DNA from 2 places in the Arthrobacter sp. GmRoot5-12 genome. Region 1 is predicted to be linked to the other one. Evidence: riboswitches for the same ligand, from Rfam matches in the RefSeq annotation. Region 1 holds a riboswitch; the other holds the start of a gene.
What was found. A riboswitch is a leader RNA that binds a small molecule or an ion and turns the genes downstream of it on or off. The one in region 1 is predicted to bind glycine.
Positions count from the first base shown of each region.

Region 1 (15,091 bases):
ATGCCGGCGGCAATCTGGCCGAACGTCTCGATCTTCGTGACGTCGAACCAGTCCCAGCTGAACGGGATGGCCGTTTCGGACGTGGACCAGTTGGCGAAGGCCATGGCGACGAACAGGCCCAGGACCAGAAGCTGGAAGCCCACCAGGCCGTACTGCACCACCTTGGTGGTGTGCAGCCCGCGGTAGCTGACCCAAACAGCCAGCGCCACGAACACGAAGCAGGTCAGGACGTTCAACGCTTTGTTGCCGGCCAGGTCTGCCAGTTCCGGTGAGCCGGTGAGCTGGGACAGGAAGAGGTAGAAGAAGTCGACGGCGACGCCGGCCAGGTTGGACAGCACGATGATGTTGGCGGCCAGCAGGCCCCAGCCGCCCATCCAGCCGACCCAGGGGCCGAAGGCTTTGGTCACCCAGGTGAAGGTTGTGCCGCTGTCCGGGGAGTCGGCGTTGAGCTCCCGGTAGGCGAGCGAGACCAGGATCATGGGGATGAACCCGATCAGGAAGATGACTGGCAACTGGAGTCCGGCTTCATTGACGGTGGGTCCGAGTGCGCTGGTGAGGGTGTAGGCGGGGGCGATCGTTGAAATGCCCAGGACGACGACGGCGAGGAGCCCGAGCTGCCCGCCCTTGAGGCCTTTGGCGCTGACGCCGTCCGCGGACGGGGCGTGGGCGTGCGGACCGGGTTTGGCCGTACTGGTGCGGATTGTCTCTGTCATGGCACCACTTTCTGGAAGGCTGTGAGACGGAGGTCACTATATGAATGGCGTTCATTTAGTATGGGGGTGCCGGACCTGTGATGCAAGACGCAATATGAATCACATTCGTTTATGACTTCCTTTCCAAATTAGTAAGCTCACTGAGAAATTGCCGAAAGCCCTGCCGCCGCTAGGTGCTCGGCTGGTAGCGTCGGCCGTATTGGACCACTTGAGGAGGACGCATGAAAGCTTCACCGACACTGACCAACAATCTGCAGGCTGTCCTGGCCGACCTGATCGAACTGCACGTCCAGGGCAAGCAGGCGCACTGGAACATCGTGGGCACCAACTTCCGCGACCTGCACCTGCAGCTTGATGAGATCGTCGACGCTGCCCGCCAGTTCGCCGACGACACAGCCGAACGAATGCGCGCCCTGCATGCACTCCCGGACGGCCGCAGCTCCACCGTTGCCGAAACCACCAGCCTGGCCCAGTTCCCTGAGGGGCTGATCAGCACTACGGATGCCATCGAGCGGATCGTTGCCGCCATGGAAGCCGCCGTGGGCACCATGCGCAAAGTCCATGACGAGGTGGACGAGGAGGATCCCACCTCCGCGGACCTCCTGCACGAGTTCATTGCCCGGCTGGAGCAGTTTGCCTGGATGGTGCAGGCTGAAAACATGAAGCCGACCGCCAAGGTCACAGCCGCCGACTCCAAGTAGCCGGCAGTCACCCGCCTGGACCCTTTGGGCGCCTGGTATCGGAATTGATCCGGTACCAGGCGCCCTTTTTGTTTCGCTTGGTCAGGCCGCTTTCGGCACCTTCCGCAGCACGACGGCGGCGAGGACTGCCGCCGTCGCCATCAGTACCAGCCCAATTGCCGCAGTGATGTGCACGCCGGAATCAAACGCTGACGCCGCAGCGTCCCGGACGGTGTCCGATAGGGAAGCGGGCAGCAGGTTTGCTGCTTCCACTGCGCCGGCAAGTGTTTCCCTCGCGCTGTGCAGGGAGGAGCCGGGCAGCATGCCGTCAAGGCCTGCGGGCAGCCGCAGGTTCTGCTGGTAGGACGCCGTCAGGATGGAGCCCAGTACCGCCGTGCCCAGCAGCGACCCCACCTCGTAGCCGGTCTCGGAGATTGCCGCGGCAGCGCCTGACTTCTCCGGCGGCGCGGACCCGAGGATGAGGTCGTTGGAGATGGTTTCGGCCGTACCCACGCCCAGTGCAAGGACCAGCAGGGCTGCCAGCAGCAGCGAGGGGCCGCCGTCGTGATTCCCGAATGCCACCATGGTGTAGCCGGTGGCACTGAACGCCAACCCCGCAGCCACCACGTATCCCGGGCGGATCTTGCGGACCAGCGGCACCACCACCAGGCCGGCCACCACCGTGGCGGCCAGTGCCGGGATCATGGCAACGCCGGCTGCGGACGGCGTCATTCCCTCGAGGAGTTGGAGGTGCTGGGCGAGGAACAGGATGAAGCCGTTGAAGGAGAACAAGGCAAGGATGTTGGCGCTGATGGCCATGCTGAACACCCTGTTCCGGAACAGGGACATGTCCAGCAGGGGGTGCGCCAGCCGCTGCTGCCGCTGCACGAACACCGCCCCCATGGCCAGGCCGAAGGCGATGGCGCCCAGACCTGCCGCCCCTGGACCTTCGGTGGCAACTGCCTTGATCCCGTAGACAACGGGCACCATGACCAGCATGGAGAGCAGGATGCTGGGGATGTCCACCTTGCCGGGTGCCGGATCCTTCGATTCCGGGATGAGGGCCGGTCCAAACGCCAGCAGGGGGAGCATGAGGGGGACCGCCACCAGGAAGACGGCACCCCACCAGAAGTGCTCCACCAGCCAGCCGCCGAAGATCGGACCCAGGGCCGCGCCGCCGGAGAATCCGGCGGCCCAGATGGCGACGGCCAGCCTGCGGCGATTGGGCTCGGGGAAAATGTTGCGGATCAGCGACAAGGTGGACGGCATCAGCATGGCGCCGAAGAATCCCAGGGCGGCGCGGCCGGCGATGAGCCATTCCGGCGCGGGCGCAAAAGCCGTCGCAACGGACAGCGCGGCAAAGCCGATGCTGCCAAGGATGAGCAGCCTCCGCCGCCCAATCCGGTCGCCGAGGCTTCCCATTGATACCAGCAGCCCGGCCAGCACCAGGGGGTAGGCGTCAACGATCCACAGCAGCTGCACGCCCGTGGGTTCCAGGGCCCGGGCGATGGCCGGCAGCGCGAACGTCAGTGCGGTGTTGTCCACCGCCACCAGCAGCACGGGAAACATCAGGAGCCCCAGCGCCAGCCAGTCGCGCCACGGAGGACGCACGGAAGTGCTGCTTGCCTGCCCGGTTGCCGAACTCTCGATGGAAGTGGTCATGAGATAACTATACCGTCCGGACGGTATAGTTTAAAAATGCGATGGTTTTCCTCATTCCTGCACGGGGGAGGGCATGATGGAGGGCATGCCCCGAAAGCCTGTTGCCCGTGACGCGGTCCTTGACGCCTTCGAGTCCCTGCTGATTGAAGTGGGTGAGCGGGCGGCCACCCTCGATGCCGTGGCTCGCAAGGCCGGCGTATCCAAAGGCGGCCTCCTCTACCACTTTCCCAACAAGGAAGCCCTGATTGCCGTGTTGCTTGACCGCCTGGAGGGCCTGGCGAGCGAGGATGCCGATGCCATGGCGTCGGCAGCTGAAGGCGCCGCGGCCTACTTCATCCGTTCCTCGGTCTGGGCGGATACCCCTTTGGACCGTGCCATCGTGGCCGCCACCCGGCTTGCAGAGGTGGCCCACGAGGAGACGCGGCGCCGCTTCGCGGCCATCCAGCAGCGCTGGCTGGACGAAATTGCTGCGGATGTGGGACCTGGGCTGGCCAAGGCAGTCCTCTATATGGGGGACGGCCTGTACTTCAACGCCATGCTGTCCGTGGCCCCTGCGCCGGCTGGGGGAGCGGCCGCTGACGTGGAGGAACTCCTGGCCGCGCTGGAACGGCTCCGCAGGTAGCTCCGTCATTTGCCGGGAGGGGTTGCCGCGTAGGACAATAGAAAGTTGTGAGGGCTGTCACCGGCCTTCATGATCCAACAAATGAATAGCCTTTGATCTGCGGCGGGAGAGTTCTGCCGGAAGTACAGGCAGGCGCCGTAGGAGCAAATCCTCCCCAGGAATCTCGCAGGCCCCCGTACCGCCGCGGCGAGGCACCTCTGGAAAGCAGCAGGCAGTCTTATTCTCTTTTGGAGAGGTAGGGACTGTTGTGCTCACCGACGGTGCAAGCGGGTCCTGCCCAGGCAGGGAACGCGGAAACTCTCAGGTCCAATACAGAGCGGGGAGGAACCCGAATAGCTGTGGCGTACCCTTCGCCGCCTGAGTAAATGGAGTTCCTTCGTGTCGGTTACCCCAGCCTCCACCACTTTCGTAGACCGCCATATCGGCGCGCGCCGCCAGGCCGACGTCGACACCATGCTCAAAGCCGTAGGCTACGACTCGGTCGATTCCCTTGTGGACACCGCGGTTCCCAAGGTCATCCGCCAGGACACCGCCCTTCGCCTGCAGGACGCCCTCAGTGAGGTTGAAGTCCTCACGGAACTGCGGAAGCTTGCCGCCAAGAACAAGACGGCGGTGCAGCTGATCGGCCAGGGCTACTACGACACCGTGACTCCACCGGTGATCCGCCGCAACATCCTGGAATCCCCGGCCTGGTACACCGCCTACACGCCCTACCAGCCGGAGATTTCCCAGGGCCGGCTTGAGGCGCTGCTGAACTTCCAGACCATGGTGCAGGACCTTGTGGGCCTGCCCATCGCCAACGCTTCGCTGCTGGATGAAGCAACGGCCGTGGCCGAGGCCGTGCTGCTGATGCGCCGCGCCAACAAGACCAAGCCCGCGGCAGACGGCAAGACCGTCCTGGACATCGACGTGCTGCCGCAGACCATCGCCATCGTGCTGGGGCGTGCGGAGGCGCTCGGCTTCGAGGTGGAGGTCGCCGACCTGTCCAAGGGCCTGCCCGAGGGCGACATCAACGGGATCGTGCTGCAGCAGCCCGGCGCTTCCGGCCGCGTGTGGGACCAGTCCGCGGTGATCTCTGCAGCGAAGGACCGGGGCGCGCTGGTCACGGTCGCTGCGGACCTGCTGGCCCTGACACTGATCACACCTCCGGGCGAGCAGGGCGCGGACATTGCCGTCGGCTCAGCCCAGCGTTTTGGCGTGCCGCTGTTCTTCGGCGGCCCCCATGCCGCCTACATGGCTGTCCGCAAAGGCCTGGAGCGTTCCTTGCCTGGCCGCCTGGTTGGGGTGTCAAAGGACGACGCCGGCACGCCTGCCTACCGGTTGGCCCTGCAGACCCGCGAGCAGCACATCCGCCGCGAGAAGGCCACGTCCAACATCTGCACCGCCCAGGCGCTGCTGGCCATCGTTGCGTCCATGTACGCCGTTTACCACGGCCCCGACGGACTGAAGGCGATTGCCCAAACGGCGCACCGCCACGCCCGTAGCCTGGCGGCCTCGCTTGCGGCCGCCGGCGTCGAGGTGCTGCACACGAGCTTCTTCGACACCCTTACGGTCCGGGTCCCCGGACGGGCTGCTGGCATCATCGCCGACGCCGAGGCGCGGGGCATCAACCTGCGCAGCGTCGACGCCGACACCGTAGGCATCGCCCTCGATGAAACCACGACGGCGGCCATCGTCGCCCAGGTTGCCGACGTCTTTGGCGCCACGGTTGCCGAGGTCCAGGGCGAGGGCCAGGGCTTTGGGCTGGAGGCCGCCGTCGAGCGTTCCTCCGACTACCTGCAGCACCCGGTCTTCAACACGCACCGGTCTGAAACCCAGCTGCTGCGTTACATCCGCAAGCTCTCGGACCGCGACCTGGCGCTGGACCGCACCATGATCCCGCTGGGTTCATGCACGATGAAGCTGAACGCCACGGCCGAGATGGAAGCCATTTCCTGGCCGGAGTTCGCCTCGATCCACCCGTTCGCCCCGGACTCCCAGACCGAAGGCTGGCGCGAACTCATCGCCGGCCTGGAAGCGGACCTGACCACGATCACCGGGTATGACCAGGTGTCCATCCAGCCCAACGCGGGCTCGCAGGGCGAGCTCGCCGGGTTGCTCGCGATCCGCGGCTACCACCATTCCCGGGGCGAGCAGCAGCGCAACGTGTGCCTGATCCCGGCCTCGGCGCACGGCACCAACGCCGCCTCCGCCGTGCTCGCGGGCATGAAGGTGGTCGTCGTGGCCACGGCTGCCGACGGCACCATCGACCACGACGACCTGACGGCCAAGATCGAGGCCAACAAGGACGTCCTCTCGGCCATCATGATCACCTACCCCTCCACCCACGGTGTCTACGATGGGGATGTCCGCGAAGTCTGTGACGCTGTGCACGCCGCGGGCGGCCAGGTCTACATCGACGGCGCCAACCTCAACGCCCTGGTAGGGCTGGCCCAGCCGGGCCAGTTCGGCGGGGACGTGTCCCACCTGAACCTGCACAAGACCTTCTGCATCCCGCACGGCGGCGGGGGACCCGGCGTCGGGCCCGTTGCCGCCAAGGCGCACCTGGCACCGTTCATGCCGGGCGACGCGAACAAGGCGGCGCACGAAGCCGGGCACGGTGTGGCGATCTCGGCGTCCCGGTTCGGTTCGGCCGGTGTGCTGCCGATTTCGTGGGCGTACGTGAAGCTGATGGGCGGTGAGGGCCTGACCGAGGCCACCAAGTCCGCGCTGCTGGCGGCCAACTACGTCGCGTCCCGCCTGAACGAATACTTCCCGGTCCTGTACACCGGTGAAGGCGGGCTGGTGGCGCACGAGTGCATCCTGGACCTGCGCGAACTCACGGCGAAGACGGGAGTCACGGCCGAGGACGTGGCCAAGCGGCTGATCGACTTCGGTTTCCACGCCCCCACCCTTTCGTTCCCTGTCGCGGGCACGCTGATGGTGGAGCCCACCGAGTCCGAGGACCTGGCCGAGATCGACCGCTTCATCGAGGCCATGATCAGCATCCGCAAGGAAATCGACCAGGTGGCCAACGGCGACTTTGCTGTAGCGGATTCACCCCTGCGCCGCGCACCCCACACGGCGGCCGCCGTCGTCAGCTCTGACTGGGACCGCGCCTACCCGCGGGAGCAGGCGGCGTTCCCTGCCCACCACAAGCAGGACAAGTACTTCCCGCCCGTGGGACGCATCGACGGCGCCGCCGGGGACCGGAACCTGATCTGCTCCTGCCCGCCGCTGGAAGACTTCGAAAACTAAGGACCGGCGCCATGACCGAGAAATACACCGCTCTTTTCGACGAGCACAAGAAGCTTGGAGCTTCCTTCACGGACTTCGGCGGGTGGCAGATGCCGCTGAAGTACAGCTCGGAGCTTGCTGAACACCATGCCGTGCGCAGGGCCGCCGGCCTGTTCGACCTCTCCCACATGGGCGAGGTCTGGGTGACCGGCCCCGGCGCCGCCGCGTTCCTGGACTACGCCCTGGTGGGAAAGATCTCCGCCATGGCCGTGGGCAAGGCAAAGTACTCGCTGATCTGCAATGAGGACGGCGGCATCGTCGACGACCTCATCACGTACCGACGCCCTGCCGCGCAGGATGGTACCGACGTCTTCCTGGTGGTGCCCAACGCGGGCAATGCCGCCGTGGTAGCCGCTGCCCTGCAGGAACGGGCCGCCGGGTTCGATGTTGTAGTGGAGGATGCCTCAGCCCGCACGTCGCTGATCGCCGTCCAGGGCCCCAAGGCCCAGGAACTCCTGCTGCGCCTGGTCCCGGCCGCGCAGCACGCACTGGTCACCGAGCTGAAGTACTACGCCGCCGTCAGCGTGCCGCTCCTGGTAGGCGGCGCCGGAAAGGAACTCCTGCTTGCGCGCACCGGGTACACGGGTGAGGACGGGTTCGAAATCTTCGTGGGCAACGACGATGCCCCCGCGCTGTGGCAGTCACTGATCGCCGTCGCCGACGACAGGGAACTGACCCCGGCAGGCCTCGCCTCCCGTGACTCCCTGCGCCTCGAAGCGGGAATGCCCCTGTACGGCAACGAACTGTCGCTGCAGGGCGACCCGTTCGCCGCCGGCCTCGGCCCCGTCGTCGCGCTCTCCAAGGAAGGCGACTTCGTCGGCAAAGCCGCCCTGGCCGCCAAAAAGGAAGCCGGAGCCGGCAGCACCTCCGGCCGCCGCCTCGTGGGGCTCAAAGGCCAGGGCCGCCGCGCCGGACGCGCGCACTACCCCGTCCTCAAGGACGGCGCCACGGTTGGCGAAGTCACCTCCGGCCAGCCGTCGCCCACCCTTGGCTACCCCATCGCCATGGCCTACGTCGACGTCGAATACTCGGCACCCGGCACCGCCCTCGACGTGGACCTCCGTGGCAAGGCGGAGCCATTCGAAGTCGTCGACCTCCCGTTCTACAAACGCCAAAAGTAAGCCCTGTACCGCACCGTGGCCGGGCTTCGGGTCCGGCTCTGCCGGCCCCTGGTGCGCATGGACCGGTGTGTCGAGGCTGACAGGACGTACAGGAAGTGGGTTGAGCGGCAACCGAACCAGATTTAGTTAGGAAATACCCCGTTATGGCTGTTGGTGTCTTTGACCTGTTTTCGATCGGGATTGGGCCTTCGTCTTCGCATACTGTGGGGCCGATGCGGGCTGCTGCGGTGTTCGCTGAGGAGCTCAAGGGCCTGGGTGTCCTGGGTGATGTGGCGGGGTTGCGGGTTGATTTGTATGGGTCGTTGGCGGCGACGGGTCATGGGCATGGGACGATGACCGCCGTTTTGTTGGGGTTGGAGGGGTTCCATCCGGAGTTGATCCTGCCCGCCGAGGTGGAGGAGCGGCTGGCCTCGATCGCGGAGACCGGGGTGCTGAACCTGGCCGGTGCTGTGGCCTTGCCGTACGGGGTGAAGGACATGGTGCTGCGGCCGTTGACGGTGTTGCCGCGGCACACGAACGGGATGACGTTCACGGTCACTGATGCGGCCGGGGAGGTGCTGCATGCGGCGACGTTTTTCTCGGTGGGTGGCGGGTTCATCGTCCGGGAGGGCGAGGAGGACGCGGCGCAGCAGGAACTGGACGCGTCCAAACAGGAACTGCCGCTGCCGTTCCGGACCGCGGCGGAGCTGCTGGGGCACTGCGCGGCGACCGGGTTGGGCATCGCCGATGTGATGCTCGTGAACGAAAAAGTCTCCCGGGACGAGGAGCAGATCCGGGCGGGGCTGCTGCAGATCTGGTCGGTGATGGAGGGCTGCGTGGCCGCCTCGTTGAGGCGGGCGGGGGTGCTGCCGGGCGGGTTGAAGGTCCGCCGCCGCGCCCCTGACTGGTACGACCGGTTGAAGAAGGAATCCGCGGGCGGCCCGGTCGAGGAGACGGATGCGGCGTGGGACGCGGGCCCGTTCGATGCCAGGTATTGGCAGGAGTGGGTTAATTTGGTGGCGTTGGCGGTGAATGAGGAGAACGCCTCCGGCGGGCGGGTGGTCACCGCCCCGACGAACGGGGCGGCCGGGATCATCCCCGCGGTGCTGTTCTACGCCCTGCATTTCGCCCCGGGCATGGACAAGGCCACCCAGGAGGACCGGGACGCTGTGGTGGTGCGGTTCCTGCTGGCCGCGGGCGCGGTGGGGGTGCTGTACAAGGAACAGGCCTCGATCTCCGGGGCCGAGGTCGGCTGCCAGGGCGAGGTGGGGTCGGCGTCCTCGATGGCGGCCGCGGGCCTGGCCGAGGTCATGGGCGGGACCCCGGCGCAGGTGGAGAACGCCGCGGAAATCGCGATGGAACACAACCTGGGCCTGACCTGTGACCCGATCGGCGGGCTGGTCCAGGTCCCCTGCATCGAACGGAACGCGATCGCGGCCGCGAAAGCGATCAACGCCGCGAAAATGGCGCTCTGGGGCGACGGCACCCACCGCGTGTCCCTGGACGAAGTCATCATCACCATGCGCGAAACCGGCAAGGACATGTCCTCCAAATACAAAGAAACCGCCATGGGCGGCCTCGCCGTCAGCGTCGTCGAATGCTGATCCCCACCTGGCAACGCGACGCCACAGGCCACGCGGAGACCATCGCTTAGTTATGCGCCGCGGCCCACCAGTTCAGGCTGGCCGCAAACACCAGCCATGACACGTAGGGCAGCAGGAGCAGCCCGGCCGTGCGGCTAATGGGACCAAAATACGCAACGGTTACTGCGACGGCGGCGATCAGGGCAAGGATGATGGCCAGCCCCAGCCACAGGGCCGGCGTGCCAAGGGCGGGGTAAAGGGCGAAAAACGCGGGGGTCCAGGCAAGATTGAGGACCAGCTGGACGGCGTAGGCGGCCATTGCCGGGCGTGTCCTGCTGGTCCGCCGGCGCCAGACCAGCCACGCTGCGACAGCCATTGCCGCATAGAGGACGGTCCAGACGGGACCAAACACGCCGTTGGGCGGGGACCAGGGCGCCTTGTCTGCGGTGGCGTACCAGCCGGAGACATTGGCCGCCGAGGCCAGGCCGCCCAGCGCCGCCACCAACAGTGACGCCACCAGGAATCCGATAAGCGCGGCCACCTGCACCCCGGCGCTGTATGGCTGTCCGTCGCTCCCCGTGCGGGCTGTAGTCTCTTCCCCATCCGGCCTCATGCCTACACCCTTGTTGACCGCCAACAGCGGCGTCAAGCGGGCATCCTGAACCCGGATGCCGCCCGTGCACCGCCGGTCGGCGAAAAGCCGGAAGCACATCAGGCTTTAGACTTGAGGCTGCATGTCCGCACGCACCCAGAACTACCGAAACCGCGCACAGACCCGATTGGACAAGGCCCCCTTGCGACAATTCACCGCACGTTTTGCCACCGCCGAGGAAATTGAAAACTGGGACAAGCACGTCACGGCCAATCCGAACGGCGGCAATATGCTGCAGTCCGCCGCCTATGCATCGGTCAAGAACGGAAGCGGCTGGAAAGTCCGGTTCCTGGTGCTGGAAAGCCCCGGAAACTCCAGCTACAACCTGGTGCTGGAGAAGAGCTTCCCCGTCCTGGGACGGTTGTGGTACCTGATCAAGGGCCCCGACCTGGCCGATGCAGCGGACCTCGGCCCCGTCCTTGAATCCGTTGCCGCGTTTGTCCGCGGCAGGAAGCTGAATGTCTTCACCATCAAAGTGGAACCGGACATTATCGACTCCGACGAGGTGCAGAAGGAACTGCGCGCGGCCAACCTGGTGAAAGCGCCCAATATCCAGTCCAACGACTCCACCGCCCTGCTGGATATCTCCGGCTCCGAAGAGACAGTATTCAAAGCCATCTCCTCGCGCGCCCGCAATGCCATCCGGCGTGCCGAACGCGAAGGCTGCCAGGTGGTCCGGCAGGAACCCGGACCTGAAACCTACCGCGCCCTGTACGACCTGATGGTCAACACCGTCAGCGCCAAGGGATCCATGCCCCTGCGCAGCTACGATTACTACGCACAGTTCTGGGATGAGTTCAGCAACCGCGGCCAGGGCAACTTCTTCTTCACCTACGAGGACGGAAAGCCCAGCGTGGGCGCATTCGTCATCAACTACGGTGCCAAGGCAACCTACAAGGACGGCGGTTCCACCCAGAACCGCAAACAGTACGGTGACTCGCACCTGGTCCAGTGGGCGGCCATCCGCCGGATGCAGGAACTCGGCTGCACCGAGTACGACTTCTGCGGCACGCCTCCAGCTGCGCGCATCAAGGACAAGACCCACAACCTTTACGGAATGGGCATGTTCAAGACCAGCTTCACCAAGACAGTGACCGACTTCGTGGGCTGCCACGACTACGTCCTGTCCCCGCTGCGGCACCGGCTTTGGGTCAAAGGCGGCGAAAAGATCTTCCGCCGGATTGAAACCGCACGGACCGGCCAGCAGTTCTACTGACCTGCAGCCGCCAGACCCGCAAAGCTCCCGCGACCCCCGCCGGGCCAGCACGCCCGCGTGCCGGCCGCCCCGAACACCGCCCGCCCATCGCGCGCCCACCAGGCCGCGAAGAGTCCAGAAGAAGGTCACCCCTTGAATCCAGTTTCCGCCGCTACCGGGCTTGAATACGCCAACCTCAGCGACGCCGACTTTGAGGCCTTCGCCCTGAAGCACCCGCAGAACAGCTTCCTACAGTCCATTGATTTTGCCCGTTTCCAGCGAGCACGCGGCCAGCAGGTGGAACTCTTCGGGGTCCGGCGCAACGGGGAACTCGTGGCGGCAGGAAAGCTCAACTACACCACAAACCGCCTCGGCTACACCGTCTGTGAATGCGCCAAGGGCCCCCTTATGGACTACACGGACCGGAACCTGGTGGGCGCCGTCGTCGAGCTTCTCCGCAAGCACGCGGCAGGCCGCAAAGCCGCTGAACTGCGGATCTCGCCGAACGTCAGGTACATCGCCCGGGACGCCGACGGCGCCGAGCACCCCGACGTCGAGGACAACCGGCCCCTGGTGGCCGACCTGGAACGGCTGGGGTTCGAGCACCAGGGCCTGGACATGAACTTCGTCAACGTCAACTGGATGTTCATCAAGAACCTGGTGGGCATCCAGGACGCCGAAGAACTGATCATGAGCACCAGCTACCGGACGCGCAAAGCCATCCGCAAAGCGGAAAAGAACGGCGTCTTCCTGGAACAGGCCACCCTGGACACCCTGGACGACTTCTACGGGGCCCTGAGCCGGGCCGGTGACGAAAAAGGATTCGTCTACCGCGAACGCGCCTACTACGAACACCTGCTCCGGACTACCACCCCGGAATTCACCAAGCTGATGATGGCGAAGATCGACATCCCGGCCTACCGGAAATCCATCACTGAGCGCCTGGCAACGGAGTCAGCCACCGCAGCAGATCTCCGCCGTGAGGTGGAGGAGACCGGCAGCAAAAAGAAGGCCAACCGGCTCAAAGTGGTACAGGACCTGGTGGACAGCTACGAGCGGAGCCTGAAGGACATCGAAAGGTTCCCCGACTCCGTGGGGACGGCCACCGTGGCAGCCATCCACTTCGTTTGCTACGGCGATGAGGTGGTGTGCGTCATCGGCGGCACCGTCCAGGACTACATCTACTTCAACGGCGCAACCTCCCTGTACTGGGGAATGATGCTGCATGCCCTCGAGAAGGGATACCCGCGGTACAACTTCTACGGCACCTTCGGCATCTCGGGCCAGGACGAGGAAGGCCACGGCGGCTACGAATTCAAGAAGGGCTTTGGCGGCGAAGTGGTCCAGTTGGTGGGAGACTTCGTCGTGCCGGTGCGGCCCGCCGTCTTCCATGCCAACAGGCTCGCCAGGTCCGCTGCGGCCGCCGCCCGCACGCTGCTGGGCAAGTTGCCGCTGAAGCGTGCAGCCTGACCGTCCATAAACCGCGTACAGGGAGGAAGCGGGCATGACCGAACGGCACGAACGGCCAGGGCACAGGCCAAAGACTGACGGCCTGCCCAAGACTGAACCGCTGACCCCTGCGCAGCTTCGGCAGGACGCTGCCGCCAAGAGGATGCTGCGCCGCCTGGTGCAGGGCGAGAATCCACCAACCGCCCCGTTGAGCATCGTGGACCGGCTGGCGGGGAGTCCCTACGCCAACCCCACCATCCAGGTGGGTGGCGTGGACACCTCCGCCCGGAAGACCCTGGATTTCGCCCTGCACCTGGCCGAGACCATGTTCCGGTATGGCGCCGGCGCCCTGGAAGTGGAAACCAGCATCATTGCCGTCACCGCGGCCCTGGGGCTGAAAAACATCGAGGTGGACATCACCAACCAGTCCGTGGGTATCAACTACGCACCCAAGGACCAGACGCCGATCGCCCTGCTGCGCGTGGTGCGCTCCTGGACCAACAACTATGCGGGCCTGGCCAAGGTGCACCAACTGGTCACGGACATCGTGGCCGGCGGCGTGGGCCGGGATGAGGCGATCCGCCGGCTGAACGAGGCCATCACCAGCCCGAAACCCTATCCGCGCTGGATGGTCACGGCCGCCTTCGGCATCTTCGCCGCCGTGTTCGTTGGCGTGCTGGGCGGCGGTCCGGTGTCCTCGGCAGTTGCGTTCGTGGCCAATATCGGCATCAGCCTGCTGGCCCGGCAGCTGGGACGCTGGCGCGTACCGGACTTCTTCATCACCGCCAGCTGCTCTTTCGTGGTCACCATGCTGGCGCTGCTGCTCTGGCAGTTCGGGCTCACCGCATCGCCGTCCATCGTGGTGGTGGGCGGCATCCTGCTGCTCCTTCCCACCGGGCGCCTGGTGTCCTCCGTGCAGGATGCCATCAACGGCTTCCCGGTGACGGCGGCCGGACGGTTCCTGTCCACGCTGCTGACGTTCGGCGCCATCGTGGCAGGGATCGCTGTTGCCTTCGTGGTGGGGGAGCTGACCGGGCTGCAGCGCATCGACGTTACCCAGACCTTCCCGCCCGCCTACGATCTGTGGGTCCTCATCATCTTCGTAGCCGCCGCCGTGATGGCCATCGGCATTACGGAACAGACCACCTGGAAGCTCCTGCTGCCAACCGCAGCCGTAGGCGTGGCGGGCTACCTGGTGCTGCTGGGCTGCGGCCTGCTGGGCATCGGGGACCGTTTCGCCCCTGCCATGGCCGCCGTCGTCATTGGCCTGCTGGCACGGGTGGTGGCGCTGCGGATGGGTGCGCCGCAGCTGGTGGTGGCAGTTCCCGCAGCCCTGATCCTGCTGCCCGGCCTCACGATATTCCGGTCCATGTACGTCCTCACCGTTGAGGAGTCCGAGATCCTGGCCGGCGCCGGAGGAATGCTCAGCGCCGGTGCCATCGTGCTGGGAACGGCCGGCGGGATCGTCCTGGGCGACGTGCTGGCCCGGCCCCTGACCCGCAGCCTGGCAAGCAACGAGCGGCGCCGGGCGCGCCGCCGCTAGATCTGGCCGACCGGGAGCTTTTTCTCGGCCTGGAACACGTCCTCCACGCGGCCCTGCGCCCAGTAACCGGAGAGGGACACCTGCCGGCGGTCCAGGCCGCGCTGCTTGAAGAAGATTTCGCGGAGGGCCTTCATATAGCCGCGTTCGCCATGTGCAAACACATCCACGGTGCCGGTGGGCCATTCGGCCTCCGCCACCGCCCTGACCAGCAGGTCGCTGGCACCTGCCGGTGTGCCGTTGCGGGCCAGCCAGGTAATCTCCAGCCCGGCAGGGGCGGAAACGGACTGGATGTCGGCCTCGGAACCTACCTCCAGGAAGGCAAGCCCGGTTGCCTCCGCGGGCAGGGCCTCGATGCATGCGGCGATGGCAGGAAGCGCTGCCTCATCACCGGCGAACAGGTACCAGTCGGCCTCGGGGTTGGGGTTGTAGGCGCCGCCGGGTCCGGTGAAGGTCAGTGTCTCGCCCGGCTGTGCCCCTGCCGCCCATGGACCCGCCAGGCCCTCGTCGCCGTGGACCACGAAGTCGATGGCGAGTTCGCTCGCCTCCGGATCTACCCAGCGCAGCGTATAGGTGCGGGTGAACGGCCACTGCTCGCGCGGCATGGTTTCCCGGACGG
Region 1 is NZ_AP046056.1:1,060,733-1,075,823, reverse strand. Features, by position in the region: gene AC6JAM_RS04810 (APC family permease) at 1-713, opposite strand, end outside; gene AC6JAM_RS04805 (Dps family protein) at 935-1,414, shown strand; gene AC6JAM_RS04800 (MFS transporter) at 1,496-3,055, opposite strand; gene AC6JAM_RS04795 (TetR/AcrR family transcriptional regulator) at 3,141-3,677, shown strand; glycine riboswitch at 3,771-3,868, shown strand; glycine riboswitch at 3,895-4,002, shown strand; gene gcvP (aminomethyl-transferring glycine dehydrogenase) at 4,056-6,914, shown strand; gene gcvT (glycine cleavage system aminomethyltransferase GcvT) at 6,926-8,074, shown strand; gene AC6JAM_RS04780 (L-serine ammonia-lyase) at 8,218-9,657, shown strand; gene AC6JAM_RS04775 (tryptophan-rich sensory protein) at 9,704-10,249, opposite strand; gene AC6JAM_RS04770 (lipid II:glycine glycyltransferase FemX) at 10,371-11,504, shown strand; gene AC6JAM_RS04765 (peptidoglycan bridge formation glycyltransferase FemA/FemB family protein) at 11,637-12,953, shown strand; gene AC6JAM_RS04760 (threonine/serine exporter family protein) at 12,988-14,475, shown strand; gene AC6JAM_RS04755 (siderophore-interacting protein) at 14,472-15,091, opposite strand, start outside.

Region 2 (15,091 bases), 380 kb from region 1:
TGCCTCCAGGGTGATGTCGCCGCTGGCCACCTGCTGGATCTCGCCATGAATGGTGATCATGGCCTCGATGAAGCGGTCGATCTCGGCCAGGTCCTCGGACTCGGTGGGCTCCACCATCAGCGTGCCCGCGACAGGGAACGAAAGGGTGGGGGCGTGGAAACCGAAGTCGATCAGCCGCTTGGCCACGTCCTCGGCCGTGACTCCCGTCTTCGCCGTGAGTTCGCGCAGGTCCAGGATGCACTCGTGCGCCACCAGCCCGCCTTCACCGGTGTAGAGGACCGGGAAGTATTCGTTCAGGCGGGACGCGACGTAGTTGGCCGCCAGCAGCGCGGACTTGGTGGCCTCGGTCAGGCCCTCACCGCCCATCAGCTTCACGTACGCCCACGAAATCGGCAGCACGCCGGCCGAACCGAACCGGGACGCCGAGATCGCCACACCGTGCCCGGCTTCGTGCGCCGCCTTGTTCGCGTCGCCCGGCATGAACGGTGCCAGGTGCGCCTTGGCGGCAACGGGCCCGACGCCGGGTCCCCCGCCGCCGTGCGGGATGCAGAAGGTCTTGTGCAGGTTCAGGTGGGACACGTCCCCGCCGAACTGGCCCGGCTGGGCCAGCCCTACCAGGGCGTTGAGGTTGGCGCCGTCGATGTAGACCTGGCCGCCCGCGGCGTGCACAGCGTCACAGACTTCGCGGACATCCCCATCGTAGACACCGTGGGTGGAGGGGTAGGTGATCATGATGGCCGAGAGGACGTCCTTGTTGGCCTCGATCTTGGCCGTCAGGTCGTCGTGGTCGATGGTGCCGTCGGCAGCCGTGGCCACGACGACCACCTTCATGCCCGCGAGCACGGCGGAGGCGGCGTTGGTGCCGTGCGCCGAGGCCGGGATCAGGCACACGTTGCGCTGCTGCTCGCCCCGGGAATGGTGGTAGCCGCGGATCGCGAGCAGCCCGGCGAGTTCGCCCTGCGAGCCCGCGTTGGGCTGGATGGACACCTGGTCATACCCGGTGATCGTGGTCAGGTCCGCTTCCAGGCCGGCGATGAGTTCGCGCCAGCCTTCGGTCTGGGAGTCCGGGGCGAACGGGTGGATCGAGGCGAACTCCGGCCAGGAAATGGCTTCCATCTCGGCCGTGGCGTTCAGCTTCATGGTGCATGAACCCAGCGGGATCATGGTGCGGTCCAGCGCCAGGTCGCGGTCCGAGAGCTTGCGGATGTAACGCAGCAGCTGGGTTTCAGACCGGTGCGTGTTGAAGACCGGGTGCTGCAGGTAGGCCGAGGAACGCAAAATAGTGTCGGGCAGTTCGAATCCCTGGGCGTCACCCACCGGACCGGCGCCAAAGGCGACGGCGACGGCGGAAAGTGTTGCCGCCGTCGTCGTCTCATCAACGGAGACGCCCACCGTGTCCGGATCGATGAAGCGCAGGTTGATGCCACGGGCTTCAGCGGCGGTGATCACCTTGGCGGCCTTGCCCGGAACGCGGACGGTGAGGGTGTCGAAGAAGGAGTCCGTGACCAGTTCGCGGCCCAGTGACGTGAGTGCTGTTGCCAGGACCCTGGCCTTGTGGTGGACGGTCTCTGCGATCGCCTTCAGGCCGTCGGGGCCGTGGTAAACGGCGTAGAAGGAGGACACGATGGCCAGCAGCGCCTGGGCGGTGCAGATGTTGGACGTGGCCTTCTCGCGGCGGATGTGCTGCTCGCGGGTCTGCAGGGCCAACCGGTAGGCAGGCGTGCCGGCGTTGTCCTTGGAGACGCCCACGATCCTGCCCGGGAGGGTACGTTCCATTCCCTTTTGGACGGCCATGTAGGCGGCGTGCGGCCCCCCAAAGAACAGCGGCACGCCAAAACGCTGGGTGGAGCCGACGGCAATGTCCGCCCCCTGCTCGCCCGGAGGTGTGATCAGTGTCAGGGCCAGCAGGTCCGCAGCCACGGTGACCAGCGCGCCCCGGTCCTTGGCAGCGGCGATCACGGCGGATTGGTCCCACACGCGGCCGGAGACCCCGGGCTGCTGCAGCACGACGCCGTTGATGTCGCCGTCGGGCAGGCCCTTGGACAGGTCGGCGACCTCCACCTCGAAGCCGAGCGCCTCCGCCCGGCCCAGCACGATGGCGATGGTCTGGGGGAGGCAGTCGGCGTCGAGCACCGTCTTGCCGTCCTTCGCTGCCTTGGACTTGTTGGCGCGGCGCATCAGCAGCACGGCCTCGGCCACCGCCGTTGCCTCGTCCAGCAAGGAAGCGTTGGCTACCGGGAGCGCCGTCAGGTCCTGCACCATGGTCTGGAAGTTCAGCAGCGCCTCAAGCCGGCCCTGGGAAATCTCCGGCTGGTAGGGCGTGTAGGCGGTGTACCAGGCCGGGGATTCCAGGATGTTGCGGCGGATCACCGGCGGAGTCACGGTGTCGTAGTAGCCCTGGCCGATCATCTGGACTGCCGTCTTGTTCTTGGCGGCAAGCTTCCGCAGTTCCGTGAGGACTTCAACCTCGCTGAGGGCGTCGGTCAGCTTGAGCGCAGTTTCCTGGCGGATGGGCGCGGGGACGGCCACGTCAACCAGGCCATCCAGGCTGTCGTAGCCGATGGCCTTGAGCATGGTGTCGATGTCGGCCTGGCGGCGCGCGCCGATATGGCGGTCAACAAACGATGTTGGATGCGAATGAATCGTCATGAGGAACTCCAGATCTGGCCGGCCGAACGTGGCACGGCGTGGGATGGGTTCCTCCCCGCTCTGTATTGGACCTGAGAGATTCCGCGTTGCCTGCTGTTGGCAGGGGACCGCTTGCACCGTCGGTGAACCAGGCAGAAGCCTGATTGCTTTCCAGAGTCGCCTCGCCGTGACGGTACGGGGGCCTGAGAGATTCCTGGGGAGGATTTGCTCCTACGGCGCCTGACCGGTGTTTCGCCGGGAGGACTCTCCCGTCACAGCTCGAAAGGCTTATTCAAATGTGGGTGATTCGGCTCACAAGGTACCGGGATAGACCCGTCCGTGGCAAATCGGGCGGCTTCCGTGCGGGGCTCGAGGGGCACGTGACGCCGTTCTTCCCCGCTTGTGTCGGGAGGGGTTTGACATTCGATCGTGACGGACACCACACTGAACCCCGGGAATGGCGCCGCCGGTGGCTGGCTCAGCGTATCCGGAGCAGCCCACCAGTCGGTGCCTGTCCCATTGCATGACCGGCCGTGGCCCAAAAAGCCTGCGGCTTCCAACTGAATACGCCTTCGACCTGCGGCGGGAGAGCCCTGCCGGGTACATCCAGCAGGCGCCGTAGGAGCAAACCCTCCCCAGGAAACTCTCAGGCCCACGTACCGCCGCGGACAGGCAACTCTGGAAAGCAGCCGGGCATGACCCTGGCTCACCGGCGGTGCAAGCGGCTTTTGCTGCGGAAACTCTCAGGTCCACTACAGAGCGGGGAGGAACCAAATCTTTTGCGGCACCCAAAAGCCGCTTTATCGATGGAGTTCCTCATGGCGATTCATCCCCCCACGTCCAACGGCGAACCAGCCCGCAGCCAAGGCGCTGCCACGGCAGCCCGCAGCGAGCCTCCCCACCTGGAGCGGCAGCTCACCAACCGGCATATCCAGCTCATCGCCATCGGCGGCGCGATCGGCACGGGCCTGTTCATGGGTTCCGGCAAGACCATCTCCGCGGCCGGCCCATCCGTGATCTTCGTATACATGATCATCGGCTTTATGCTTTTCTTCGTCATGCGGGCCATGGGTGAACTGCTGCTCAGCAACCTGAACTACAAGTCCTTCAGTGATTTCGCCGCCGATCTCCTGGGGCCGTGGGCCGGATTCTTCACCGGCTGGACGTACTGGTTCTGCTGGGTGATCACCGGAATCGCGGACGTCATCGCCATTGCAGGGTACTCAAAGGAACTTTGGCCGGCGCTGCCACTTTGGATCCCGGGCCTGGCCACGGTGGGCATCCTGCTCCTGCTGAACCTCGCCACCGTCAAGGCGTTCGGCGAGACCGAGTTCTGGTTCGCCCTCATCAAGATCGTCGCCATCGCAGCCCTGATCATCGTGGGACTCTTCATGATCTTCACCGGTTTCCAGAGCGACGCGGGCACCGCAAGCTTCACCAACCTGTGGAGCCATGGCGGGTTCTTCCCCAATGAGTTCATGGGCTTCGTGGCCGGATTCCAGATCGCAGTCTTCGCCTTCGTAGGCATCGAACTGGTGGGAACCACCGCCGCCGAGGCCAAGAACCCCGAGCGCACGCTGCCCAAGGCCATCAACGCCATCCCCGTCCGCGTGCTGCTCTTCTATGTCGGTGCGCTGGTCATCCTGATGGCGGTCACCCCGTGGACCCAGTTCGCCGCCGGCCACAGCCCCTTTATCGGGATGTTCTCCCTGGCCGGCCTCGGCGCCGCGGCCACGGTGGTCAACCTGGTGGTCCTGACTTCGGCGATGTCCTCCGCGAACTCCGGCATCTACTCCACGTCCCGCATGGTCTTCGGCCTGGCCCAGGAAGGCGATGCCCCCGGTATCTTCAGCCGGCTCTCCACGAGGAAGGTGCCCAGCAACGCGCTGTTCCTGTCCTGCGTCCTGCTGCTGTCCGGCGTCGTACTCATGTATGCCGGCCAGGATGTTGGCATGGCCTTTGAAATGGTGACCACCGTGTCTGCGGTCTGCTTCGTCTTCGTCTGGTCGATCATCCTCGCCAGCTACATCTCCTTCCGGCGCCGCCGGCCGCACCTGCATGCGGCGTCGAAGTTCAAGATGCCCGGTGGCATTCCCGCCGTGTGGGTGGTGTACGCATTCTTCGCCTTCGTCCTTTGGGCCCTTACCACCCAGCCCGACACTCTCGTTGCACTGCTGGTAACCCCCATCTGGTTCGTCATCCTGGGCGTGGCTTGGGCCATTCTGCGGCGCCGTCCCGCCCACCTGGCCCGCTTCGAGGTCTTCCGTGCCGAGCTTCAGGCAGACCAGGCCACTGCCGCGCGCAGCGGCGGCCAGGACGCCGGGGCGGCGGGGCGCGAGGTCCAGCAGGCCGGGAAGTAACGTCCGACGGCGGGTTGCAGCGGCGGCGGTGAGGTGCAGGTACCGCATCCTGCCGCCGCAGCCCGCCGGACGAAGCCACGGCCCGGAAGTTAAGCATGCTTAGTGTCTATCCACATAGGATGGAAAGGCACGGCAGCCTAGCCGCTGCAGGTCGATTTGAATGAAGGTGACCATGGCCCGGCGCAGCAACCCCGCAGTACGCATCGCACAGGAAACCGCCCACAACGCAATGTTTGACGCCGAGGGCAAGCCCAAGCCCGGCGTCCACAACATGCTCCTGAAAGCAGTGCAGATCCAGCGGCCCCTGGTGGTTGGCTACATCCGCAGGCTCCAGAAGAGGCATCCGCGGGCGACGGCCGCGCAGCTGGCGGACATCGCAGAGCGCGACTACCTGCGGGCTGTTGCCGGAGGGGGAGCCCTGGTGGGTGCCACCGCCGTCGTCCCCGGCGTTGGAACCGTGGCGTCGCTGGGACTTTCCGCAGCCGCCACCGTTGGCTTCCTGGAAGCCACAGCCCTGTACGCAACATCGCTGGCTGAACTGCACGGCATCCGTCTGACCAACCCGGAAAAGGCCGGCACCATGGTCATGGCCATCATGCTCGGCGAGGAGGGCACCGCCCTGCTGGGCACGCTCAGCGGCCAGGCATCCGGCGGCGCCACCAACACCTGGGGCAACGCGCTGTCCAAATCCATGGTGGTGCCGGGTTTCGGCAGCGTCCGGAAGAGGATCCAGCATGCCTTCCTCAAGAACCTGCTCAAGCGCCAAGGGACTGCCTTGTTCGGGCGGGCCCTCCCGTTCGGCATAGGGGCCGTTGTCGGCGGAGCCGGTAACCTCGTGATGGGCCGTGCGGTGGCCAAGAATGCCCGGGAGGCGTTCGGGCCGATGCCGGACACCATTCCCGGGGAGCTGACTTCCGCTGCCGGGCCGGACAACCTGACGCTGGAAGGCAACATCATTGGATCTCAACGCTGACGTAGGCCAATCATTCGGCTCCTGGACCGCGGGAGGCGATCCGGCGATGCTCCAGCTGGCAACCAGCGCCAACGTAGCCTGTGGCCTCCACGCGGGGGATCCCGTCACCATGCTCGACAGCTGCAGGGCCGCGTACGAACTTGATGTCACCGTCGGTGCGCACCTGGGCTACCGGGACCTGGCCGGCTACGGGCGCCGCATGCTTGGCATGAGCTTCGACGAGCTCTTCGGGGACGTGCTGTACCAGCTGGGCGCGCTCGACGGGGTTGCGCATGCCGTGGGCGCCTCCGTGGACTATGTGAAGGCGCATGGAGCGCTGTACGACACCACGATCCATGACGCCGAGCAGGCCTCCGCCGTAGTGGCTGCGGTCAACGCCTACGATCCAGGCCTTCCGTTCCTGGGCTTCCCGGGCTCGGAGCTGCTGAAGCAGGCCAAGGAAGCCGGGCACCCGGTGTTCGTTGAGGCTTTCGCCGACCGTGCCTACCTCGCCGACGGCAGCCTGGTGCCGCTCTCCGAGGACGATGCCGTCCTGTACGACGTCGATGCGGTGGTCGAACGGGCCGTCCGCCTGGCCACGCAAGGCGAAGTGGTTGCCGTGGACGGATCCGTAATTGCGGTACGGCCCGACTCCCTGTGCATTCACGGTGGGACCCCTGACGCCGTAGAAATGGCGGCCCGGATCAGGGCAGGACTTGAGGACGCAGGCGTCGCACTGGAGTCCTTCGCGTAGGAGCCTGCAGCCGTACGGCGGGCCGACTTCTTTCAACAATTCCAGCGTCACTCCAGCCCTCCCTGCCGCCGTCGTACGCCTTATCGACACGCACATTCCTTTTCGCACCCCAAATATCCCCAGCGAAAAGGAAGATGCGCAGCGCCAAGATGAATCCGCAGCGAAAAGGAAGATGCGCAGCGCCAAGTCCACCCGGGACCTACAGCAGCGGAAAACTACCCAAAGATCAGCTGCGCCACCGTGAAAATCCCCAGCCCGGCCAGGGACCCCACCACGGTGCCGTTGATGCGGATGAACTGCAGGTCCTTACCCACCTGGAGCTCGATCTTCTGCGAGGTTTCCTCGGCATCCCACCGCGCCACGGTGTCCGTAATAACGCCTGCGATGTCCGAACGGTAGGTGCGGACCAGGTACCCGGCGGCGTCACCGATCCATGCGTTGACCTTCCCGGCCAGTTCGGGGTCGTCCACGAGCCGTGACCCAAAATCGCGCACCGCAGCCTTGAACTTGATGGTGAGTTCGCTGTCCGGATCATCCACGGCGCCCAGCAGCGCGTTCTTGACCGTTCCCCAGGTCCGCGAGGCCAGTTCGCGCACTTCGGGGTCGCCCAGGACCTGCGCCTTGATGTCTTCCGCGCGCGCAATCATCGCGGGGTCATGCTGCAGGTCCTGTGCCAGGTCGTTGAGGTACTTGTCGATTGACTGCCGCACCTGGTGGCGGGGGTCAGCCTGGACGGCACGGACGAACTTCAGGATCTCGATATAGACCTTGTCGCCCACCAGTCCGTCCACGAACTGCGGAACCCACGTGGGGGAGCGGTCGGACACCAGGCGGGTGACGGTTTCGTGGTTGTCGTCCACCCAGTCCGCCGCGCGGTCCACCAGCAGGTCCACCAGCGTGTGATGGTGCCCGTCATGGAAGATGCGCTCCGCCAGCCTGCCCACGGGAGGTCCCCACGGCGGGGTGAGCAGATGCTTGCGCACCATGCCCTCGATGACGGCCTGGACGTCGTCGTCATTCAAAACCTTGAAGGCGCCGCGGATAACGGCGGCTCCCTCCTTGGCCACGCGTTCGGCACCACCAGGGCCGGCCAGCCAAACGCCGGCCCGCCGCGCGATGTTGACGCTGGCCAACTTCTCCTGGACCACCTGCTCGGAGAGGAAATTGGTCTCCACGAACTCGCCCAGCGAGGCCCCGATCTGGTCCTTCCGGCGGGGAATGATGGCGGTGTGGGGAATCTTGATGCCCATGGGGTACTTGAACAGGGCCGTCACGGCGAACCAGTCGGCCAGCGCGCCCACCATTCCGCCCTCGGCCGCCGCGCGCACATACTGCAGCCACGGGTAGTCCTTCTGCAGCGCGAACGCAAAGACAAAAATCACGGCCATGGCGATCAGCAGGCTCAGCGCCAGCAGCTTCATCTTCCGCAGCGCTGCCGCTTTCTCGGCGTCGCCGGCACCGGGCTGGCGGCTTACGACGGCGCCTGCCGCCACAGTGCCAGGGCGCACCTGCTGTGCGGCCTCGGCGGGGGGATCCTGCGTGGTTGGCCCAGTAGTTGCCTCAGAGTTCACCTGCATGTGCCAAGCCTAGCCCCGAAGGCGGGGGCCGGTCGGCTACCGTGTGTCCATGACAATTGACGAGTCAGTGCCGCAGCGGCCGCTGGTCTTTGCCCATCGTGGTTCCAGCGGCGCATACGCCGAACACACCCGGGCCGCCTACCTGCAGGCATTGGCTGACGGGGCCGACGGGGTGGAGTGCGATGTCCACCTCACCCGGGACCAGCACCTGGTCCTGCTCCATGACGCCAACCTGGACCGGACGTCGGACGGGACCGGGCCGGTGGCTGAACGGACCCTGCGCGAGCTGCACCAGCTGGACTTCTCATCCTGGAAGGGGGTCCGCATTCCCGAAGAGTATGGAGCACGTTCGGAACAGCTGCTGACCCTCCCGGAGCTGCTGGACATCCTCCGCGGGGCGGGCCGCCCGGTGAAACTCGCCATCGAGCTCAAGCATCCCAGTCCCTACCAGCTCAAACTGGAGGACCGCGTGCTGGAGGTGCTCCGCAGCGAGGGCTGGGACCCGCAAAGCTCCACCGTGGACAACGTGGCCGTGACCTTCATGAGCTTCAGCCCGGACTCGGTCCGCCACCTGCTCCAGTCCGTCCCGCCGCAATACATCTGCCAACTGGTGGACGACCTCACCATCCATGAGATCCGCGGCGGGCTGGGCCTGGGCCTCATTACGGGGAGCGCCGTCGCCAACCTCATGAAGGCCACCCAGCTGGAGGGTGAACGGATCCTGGACGACCGGGAAGTAGGAATGGCCGGCCCCGGCATCGACTACGTCAGGGAGCGCCCGGCCACAATCCGCCGATGGCTGGACTCCGGGCGGCGCTTCCGGGTGTGGACCGTGGACTCCCCGGAGGATGTGGCACTTTGCCAGGAGCTGGGCATCCACGAGATCACCACCAACGTGCCGGCCCGCGTCCTGGACCAGCTCCACGCAGCCTCTCCGCAGGGAAAGTAGGGCGGACGTGGACGCGCACCACGTCAATCCGTTCCCGTATTCGCCCCGACGCTGGTGGGGCGGCGCCCTCGACGTCGAAGGCCTGGCACTGTACTCGGTGGGAGCCGCGGCGGAAGCGCTGAACCTGTATGCGCGCACGCCCGGCCGGTTCAGCACTACGCCGGCGCTTACCGCGGCTGCCTTCGATTCCTTCGGCCACCTGCGGATTGCCGGACGCAAGCCACAGGGCTTCGCGCCCCTGTCGGGCTTCCGGCAGACCCGCGATGGCTGGATCCGGCTCCACGCCAACTACCCGCACCACGAGCAGCGGCTGCTGCGCGCCTTGGGAGCCGCCTCCGCGGAAGGGGCGGAACAGGCTCTTCGTTCCATGGCGGCGCTTGAGGCTGAGGCCGCCATCCAGGGCCACGGCGGGATCGCTGCGGCCGTGAGGACGCGTGACGAATGGCTTGCGTCCGGCATGGGCCGGGCGGCGGGATCCGGACCCTGGATTGCCGTGGAGCATACCGACGGCACCACGGCCGGTCTGGGACTGCAGGACTTTGCCGCGGCGGCTACTACGGCAGGCGGCGAGGGCATCGGTGGCGGCAACAAACCGCCGCTGGAGGGGCTGCGGGTCCTGGACCTGACCCGGGTGATTGCAGGGCCGGTGGCCACCCGCCTGCTTGCAGCATTGGGAGCCGATGTCCTGCGGATCGACCCGCCAGCCTTCCCGGAAATCGAAGACCAGTTCGTGGACACCGCGTTCGGCAAGCGCAGCGCGGAAGCCGATCTGGGGCTTCCGCAGAACCAGCACAGCCTCCAGCAGCTCCTGGCCCGCGCCGACGTCGTGGTCACGGGTTACCGGCACGGCGCCCTGGACCGTTTCGGGCTCAACCCGCGGGAACTGCTGGCCTCGCACCCTGGGCTGGTGGTGGTCACCCTCAACAGCTGGGGGAGCGCCGGGCCATGGAGCGGTATGCGCGGTTTTGACAGCATTGTCCAGGCCGCCTGCGGAATCGCGCACGTGTACGGGAAGGACAATGACGACGGCGGGTGGCGCCCGGGTGCCCTGCCTGTCCAGGCGCTGGACCACGCCACAGGATACGGGGTGGCTGCGGCGGCCGTACGCCTCCTGGACCGACGCCGGGCGGCTGGGATGGGTGCCTGTGCGCACCTGTCCCTTGCCCGCACCGCCGAGGAACTGTTTTCCCTTCCAATGGGCACCGAAGCAGGGGACACCGAACCAGGGGTCACTGACGGCCCGGCAGAGCTACCCGGACCCCGCTACAACTCCATGGACAGCACCTACGGGCAGCTCCGCTACGTCGGTCCACCGTTGCTGGACGCGGGCCGGCCGGTGGACTACCTGTCCCCGCCGCCCCCGTATGGAAGCTCTCCGCCCGCCTGGAATTGAGGGACCTTGCCTCACAGGCCGGTTTCTGGCGGCCACCGTGGCTGTGATTGAGTGGTTCCATGCCTCTTCCCTGGTCCGGTCCTGCAGTCAGGGGCTTGTCCGTACCGAACTTTTCCCTTCAGGGCCCCGCCGTTCAGACCCTGTCCGCGGCTGCCATGGGAGCCCTCCTGCTGGCCAGTGCGGGCAAGCACTTCAGGGATCCCGGCTTCTACCGCGACGTCGTTCCGGACTACCTCTGCCGCCGGGACGCGGAACCGGATCCGGAACCCGGTGCGGCCCACACTGTGGTGCCCAACCATCCTGTGCCCAACCATCCCCTGGCCGTCCTGTCCCGGGATGAGTGGATCGCCGTGAGCGGACTGCTGGAGCTGGCCGCCGCCGTCGGAATCCTCCTCCCGCCCACCCGGAAGCTGACCGCCACCGCCCTCACAGCGATGTTTACCGCATTCCTGGCGGGACACGCTGACGCACTGGCGAAGGCTTACGGTCCGCAGGGTACGCCCCGCCGGCGGAAGATCCACACCGTGCGGTTGCCGCTCCAGGCACCGTTGATCCTCTGGGCCTGGAGCCTCCGGAAGCCCATCCAAAAGGCACGCAAACCTGGAGGCTGGGTGTGAAACTCCTGGCCTCGCCGGCGGTCAGGGTGGGGATTTCCATCAGCATCGCCACCGGCCTTTACGGGGTGTCCTTCGGAGCGCTCGCAGTGACCTCCGGGCTCAACCTGTGGCAGACCATGGCCCTGAGCCTGCTCCTCTTCAGCGGTGGTTCGCAGTTCGCGTTTATTGGTGTGGTGGCAGGTGGAGGTTCGGGCATCGCCGCAATGAGCGCAGCAACGCTGTTGGGCATGCGCAACGGCATCTACGGCATGCAGTTGAACGCACTGCTGCGGCCCACCGGCTGGCGTAAGTTTGTCGGCGCGCAGCTGACCATCGACGAATCAACGGCCACCAGCACGGGCCAGACGGACCCGGCCGAGCAGCGGCGCGGATTCTGGACTGCAGGGATCGGCGTCTACGTGCTGTGGAACCTCTTCACCGCCGTGGGCGCGCTCGCCGGGAGCGGACTGGGCGATCCCAAGCAATGGGGGCTCGACGGAGCCGCGGTGGCCGCCTTCCTGGCGTTGCTCTGGCCGCGGCTTAAGGGCCGCGAACCCATTGCCATCGCGGTGGTATGTGCGGTGGCCACCGTTGTCGCCGTTCCCTTCGTGCCGGCGGGGGTGCCCATCCTGGTGGCCGCCCTGGTGGCCGCGCTGGTGGGCTGGTTCAGCCACGGCCGGCGCGACGAGGGCCTTGAGCCGGACGTCGAGCCCTATGGCGGACACCGTGACCATCACCCTGGCCGGCAGCAGGACGCAAGCCGCCCGTATCCGGGTGCGCAGGGGAGCGAAGGCGCGGATCCGGGGGCAGGCGCATGAGCCTGTGGATCTGGCTGCTTCTTGCCTGCGCGCTGGCGTACGCCTGGAAGATCGTTGGCTACTTCGTGCCCGCCAGGTTCCTCGAGGACCCGCGCACATCCCGGGTTGCGGGCACCATGACCATCGGCCTGCTGGCCTCCCTTACCGTGGTGAATGCCGTCGTGTCTGGCCAGGGACTCGCGGCTGACGCCAGGCTGGGGGCGCTTGCCGCGGCCGCACTCGCGCTGGCGTTCCGCGCACCCTTCCTGGTGGTGGTCATCGCCGGGGCCGGCACCGCTGCCCTGCTGAGGGCATTGGGCTGGAGCTAGTTTGGCAGGCGTCTGCATAAATTAGTGATGCGGGTCACTTCCCCGGCCCGGCGGCGGCTGTACTATGAAATCGGCTTATGCAGTTGGCCATGGCATTCCTACGAACGGCGACCATGGAAAATCAGCTGTATCCCGCAGGCGGCTTGGCGGGCAGACCCCGCCACAAGGACGCCCGACGGCGGGCAGGCCTCCCAGCCAAACGCTTCTTCAGGCGCTTTTCCCGCCTTTCGGACGTGCCGGAAGAGGACCTGGAAATTCTCGCCCAAAGGCTCCGGGAGGCATTCGACCTGGACCCGTCGTCGTCCGTTCCAGCGCTGCAGGCCCTGGTGCGTCAGGAACTCCGCAAGCGGGCAGACGCGGGCAACGCCTAGCGGGCCAGCATCGCGGGGCCAGGTGTGGTGGACTGGAGGAGATGCAGCCCACACCAGGCGGCCACCAAAGGAGGAATCGAGATGGACGAACAGTCACGGCCTGATAAGCCGCAGGACGGCCAGGGCACAGAGGACACCGAAGGGAAGGCTGGGGAAGCGCGCAGCGCCGGAATTCCTGCCGCTGAGCAAACCGGCAAGCTGCGGCCCGCCTACCTGGACCCCCGCGGCTCCGAGGCAACGCGTGAATTACGGGACACTGCACGGCGGCGCCGGGATGCCGAGGAGAAACTCCAGCAGCACCTGATGGAGGCGAAGCACCACATCCCCAACGAGTTCCATGAGCACCATGACCACGAACCCCAGTCACACGGGCATCCTGAGCCAGGACAGCCATCAGAACAGCCCCGGCCCGGCACCCAAGGCGGAGAAACCGGCACTGGAGAAAACGGGGAAAATCCCTGACGGAACGCTCCCGATACCGGGGAAACACTCCTGACAGCCGGGCAGCGCCGGCCGGCTGTCAGGGGCTCGATACAGCGGTAGCTACGCCACGCCGTGGGCTGCGCCGTCGGGCGAGACCGACCTGCGGCAGCTTTCTTCCACGCCCATCTCGTACCACACCTGCGCGCCGAACTCGGGCTCGGGGGTATCAAGGTTTTGGTACAGGGCGTCAAGCAATTCGACGAGTTCCGCGGTTGTCAGCGCAGGGAGGACTTCTTCCGGCCCGCGGGCGTCAGTGAGGTAGTGGAAGAGTTTTGATCTGGTCATCGCAGCGCGGCGGTTGCAGGGTGGATACGCAGGAAAAGTTCCATGGGTCGCTCCATCTCGGACTATTCGAGGCTGGCTGCCTAACCCCGCTCTGAGTTTATTGCACGTGTTGTGTGCCGACAATGGTGCCCCCGGGGATGCCGGGTGCGGCAGCAGGGACGGGCACCAGCACGGGAAGCGGGCGTGGCGGGCGGACCGTACGGATGGCGTCCTCGACCAGTGCCAGCGGACGGCGCCATGCATCGGAGCCCGGCTCCATGGTGTCGACAACGCCGATCAGCATGGCCAGCAGCCGGAACATGTCCGTCATGGTGATGTCCGTGCGCAGGCTTCCCTGGCCTTGCCCGCGCACCAAAAGGATGCTGATCGACTCCATGAGGGACCCGGTAATGCCGGTGAGGAGTTCGCGCCGGCCCGCCACAGCGCACAGCAGGTTGGCGTCGTCGCTTGCCGCAGCCATCAGGGCCTCGAGCACGCGCAGCAGCCCGGCAGCGGCATCGATATCGGCCAGGGCGCCGTCCATGACGGGATCCACGGTAAGCCGGAGCTGCCGGTTCAGTGCCGCCAGGACCAGTTCTTCCTTGTCCGCGAAGTTGCGGAACAGGGTTGCGGGGCCAACGCCCGCGGTGGATGCGATGGTTTGGAGCGGTACTTCCGGGCCGAACTCCCGGAAGCACTGGCGCGCCGCCGTGATGATTTTGTCCACGTTCCGCGCTGCGTCTGCGCGGAGGGGCTTACGGGCGACTGCGAGGCTCATGCCCAAAAGGGTAGCAACGGAGTCTTCGGCCACCATGGTTACTCCGGGGTAGGAGCTTATGTGACGGCGCGCTCCCGCGTTTGGGCCTGCGGCAGTCCGGGGACCGCGTGCGAAACTTGGAGGCATGTTGCTTGCATTTTCTGTTGCTCCGTCAGGCGTTCCCAGCGAAGGTTTCCGGCCAAACGATGCGTCCGTGCACGACGCCGTTGCAGCCGCCGTGAAGATCGTCCGGGAATCCGGGCTGCCCAACCAGACCGATTCCATGTTCACCACCATTGAGGGTGAGTGGGATGAAGTGTTCGACGTCGTAAAGCGCGCCACCGAGGCGGTCGGACGCTACGGCAGCCGCGTCTCACTGGTGATCAAGGCCGACATCAGGCCCGGTTACAGCGGCGAGTTGACGGCAAAGGTGGACCGCCTCGAAAACGCCCTGGCCCAGGAGTCCTAAGCCTGTCCTGAGCCTCCGCGCCGGGGCTGGCGTGGGCCCGGCTGAAGTGTCTGGACCGCCGGAACGCCGCGTGCCAAACTGTGCCCATGTTCGAGCACAAACCCCGGCCGGAATGGATTGCCACCGAGGAGTTCCTGTCCCGCACTGTGGTGCATCCGGACGAGGCGGTCCAGCAGGCCATCCGCACTGCGGCTGACGCCGGCATGCCGGCCATTGAGGTGGCGCCAAACGCCGGGAAGCTCCTGAAGCTCCTGGTCCAGTTGTCCGGCGCCCACCGCATCCTGGAGATCGGGACCCTGGCGGGTTACAGCACCATCTGGATGGGCCGCGGCCTTCCCCACCACGGCAAGCTCGTCACCTGCGAATACCTGCCGCAGCATGCAGAAGTGGCGTGGGCCAACATCGACGCCGC
Region 2 is NZ_AP046056.1:1,440,751-1,455,841, reverse strand. Features, by position in the region: gene gcvP (aminomethyl-transferring glycine dehydrogenase) at 1-2,649, opposite strand, end outside; glycine riboswitch at 2,810-2,910, opposite strand; glycine riboswitch at 3,202-3,300, shown strand; glycine riboswitch at 3,301-3,396, shown strand; gene cycA (D-serine/D-alanine/glycine transporter) at 3,447-4,988, shown strand; gene AC6JAM_RS06560 (hypothetical protein) at 5,161-5,961, shown strand; gene AC6JAM_RS06555 (LamB/YcsF family protein) at 5,945-6,694, shown strand; gene AC6JAM_RS06550 (DUF445 domain-containing protein) at 6,910-8,271, opposite strand; gene AC6JAM_RS06545 (glycerophosphodiester phosphodiesterase) at 8,321-9,220, shown strand; gene AC6JAM_RS06540 (CoA transferase) at 9,228-10,613, shown strand; gene AC6JAM_RS06535 (DoxX family protein) at 10,673-11,230, shown strand; gene AC6JAM_RS06530 (AzlC family ABC transporter permease) at 11,227-12,027, shown strand; gene AC6JAM_RS06525 (AzlD domain-containing protein) at 12,024-12,335, shown strand; gene AC6JAM_RS06520 (hypothetical protein) at 12,569-12,706, shown strand; gene AC6JAM_RS06515 (hypothetical protein) at 12,788-13,168, shown strand; gene AC6JAM_RS06510 (hypothetical protein) at 13,250-13,474, opposite strand; gene AC6JAM_RS06505 (TetR/AcrR family transcriptional regulator) at 13,572-14,231, opposite strand; gene AC6JAM_RS06500 (thiamine-binding protein) at 14,356-14,679, shown strand; gene AC6JAM_RS06495 (O-methyltransferase) at 14,766-15,091, shown strand, end outside.
Region 2: linked by a shared signal. The riboswitch ahead of cycA (D-serine/D-alanine/glycine transporter) and the one ahead of gcvP (aminomethyl-transferring glycine dehydrogenase) in region 1 are both predicted to bind glycine.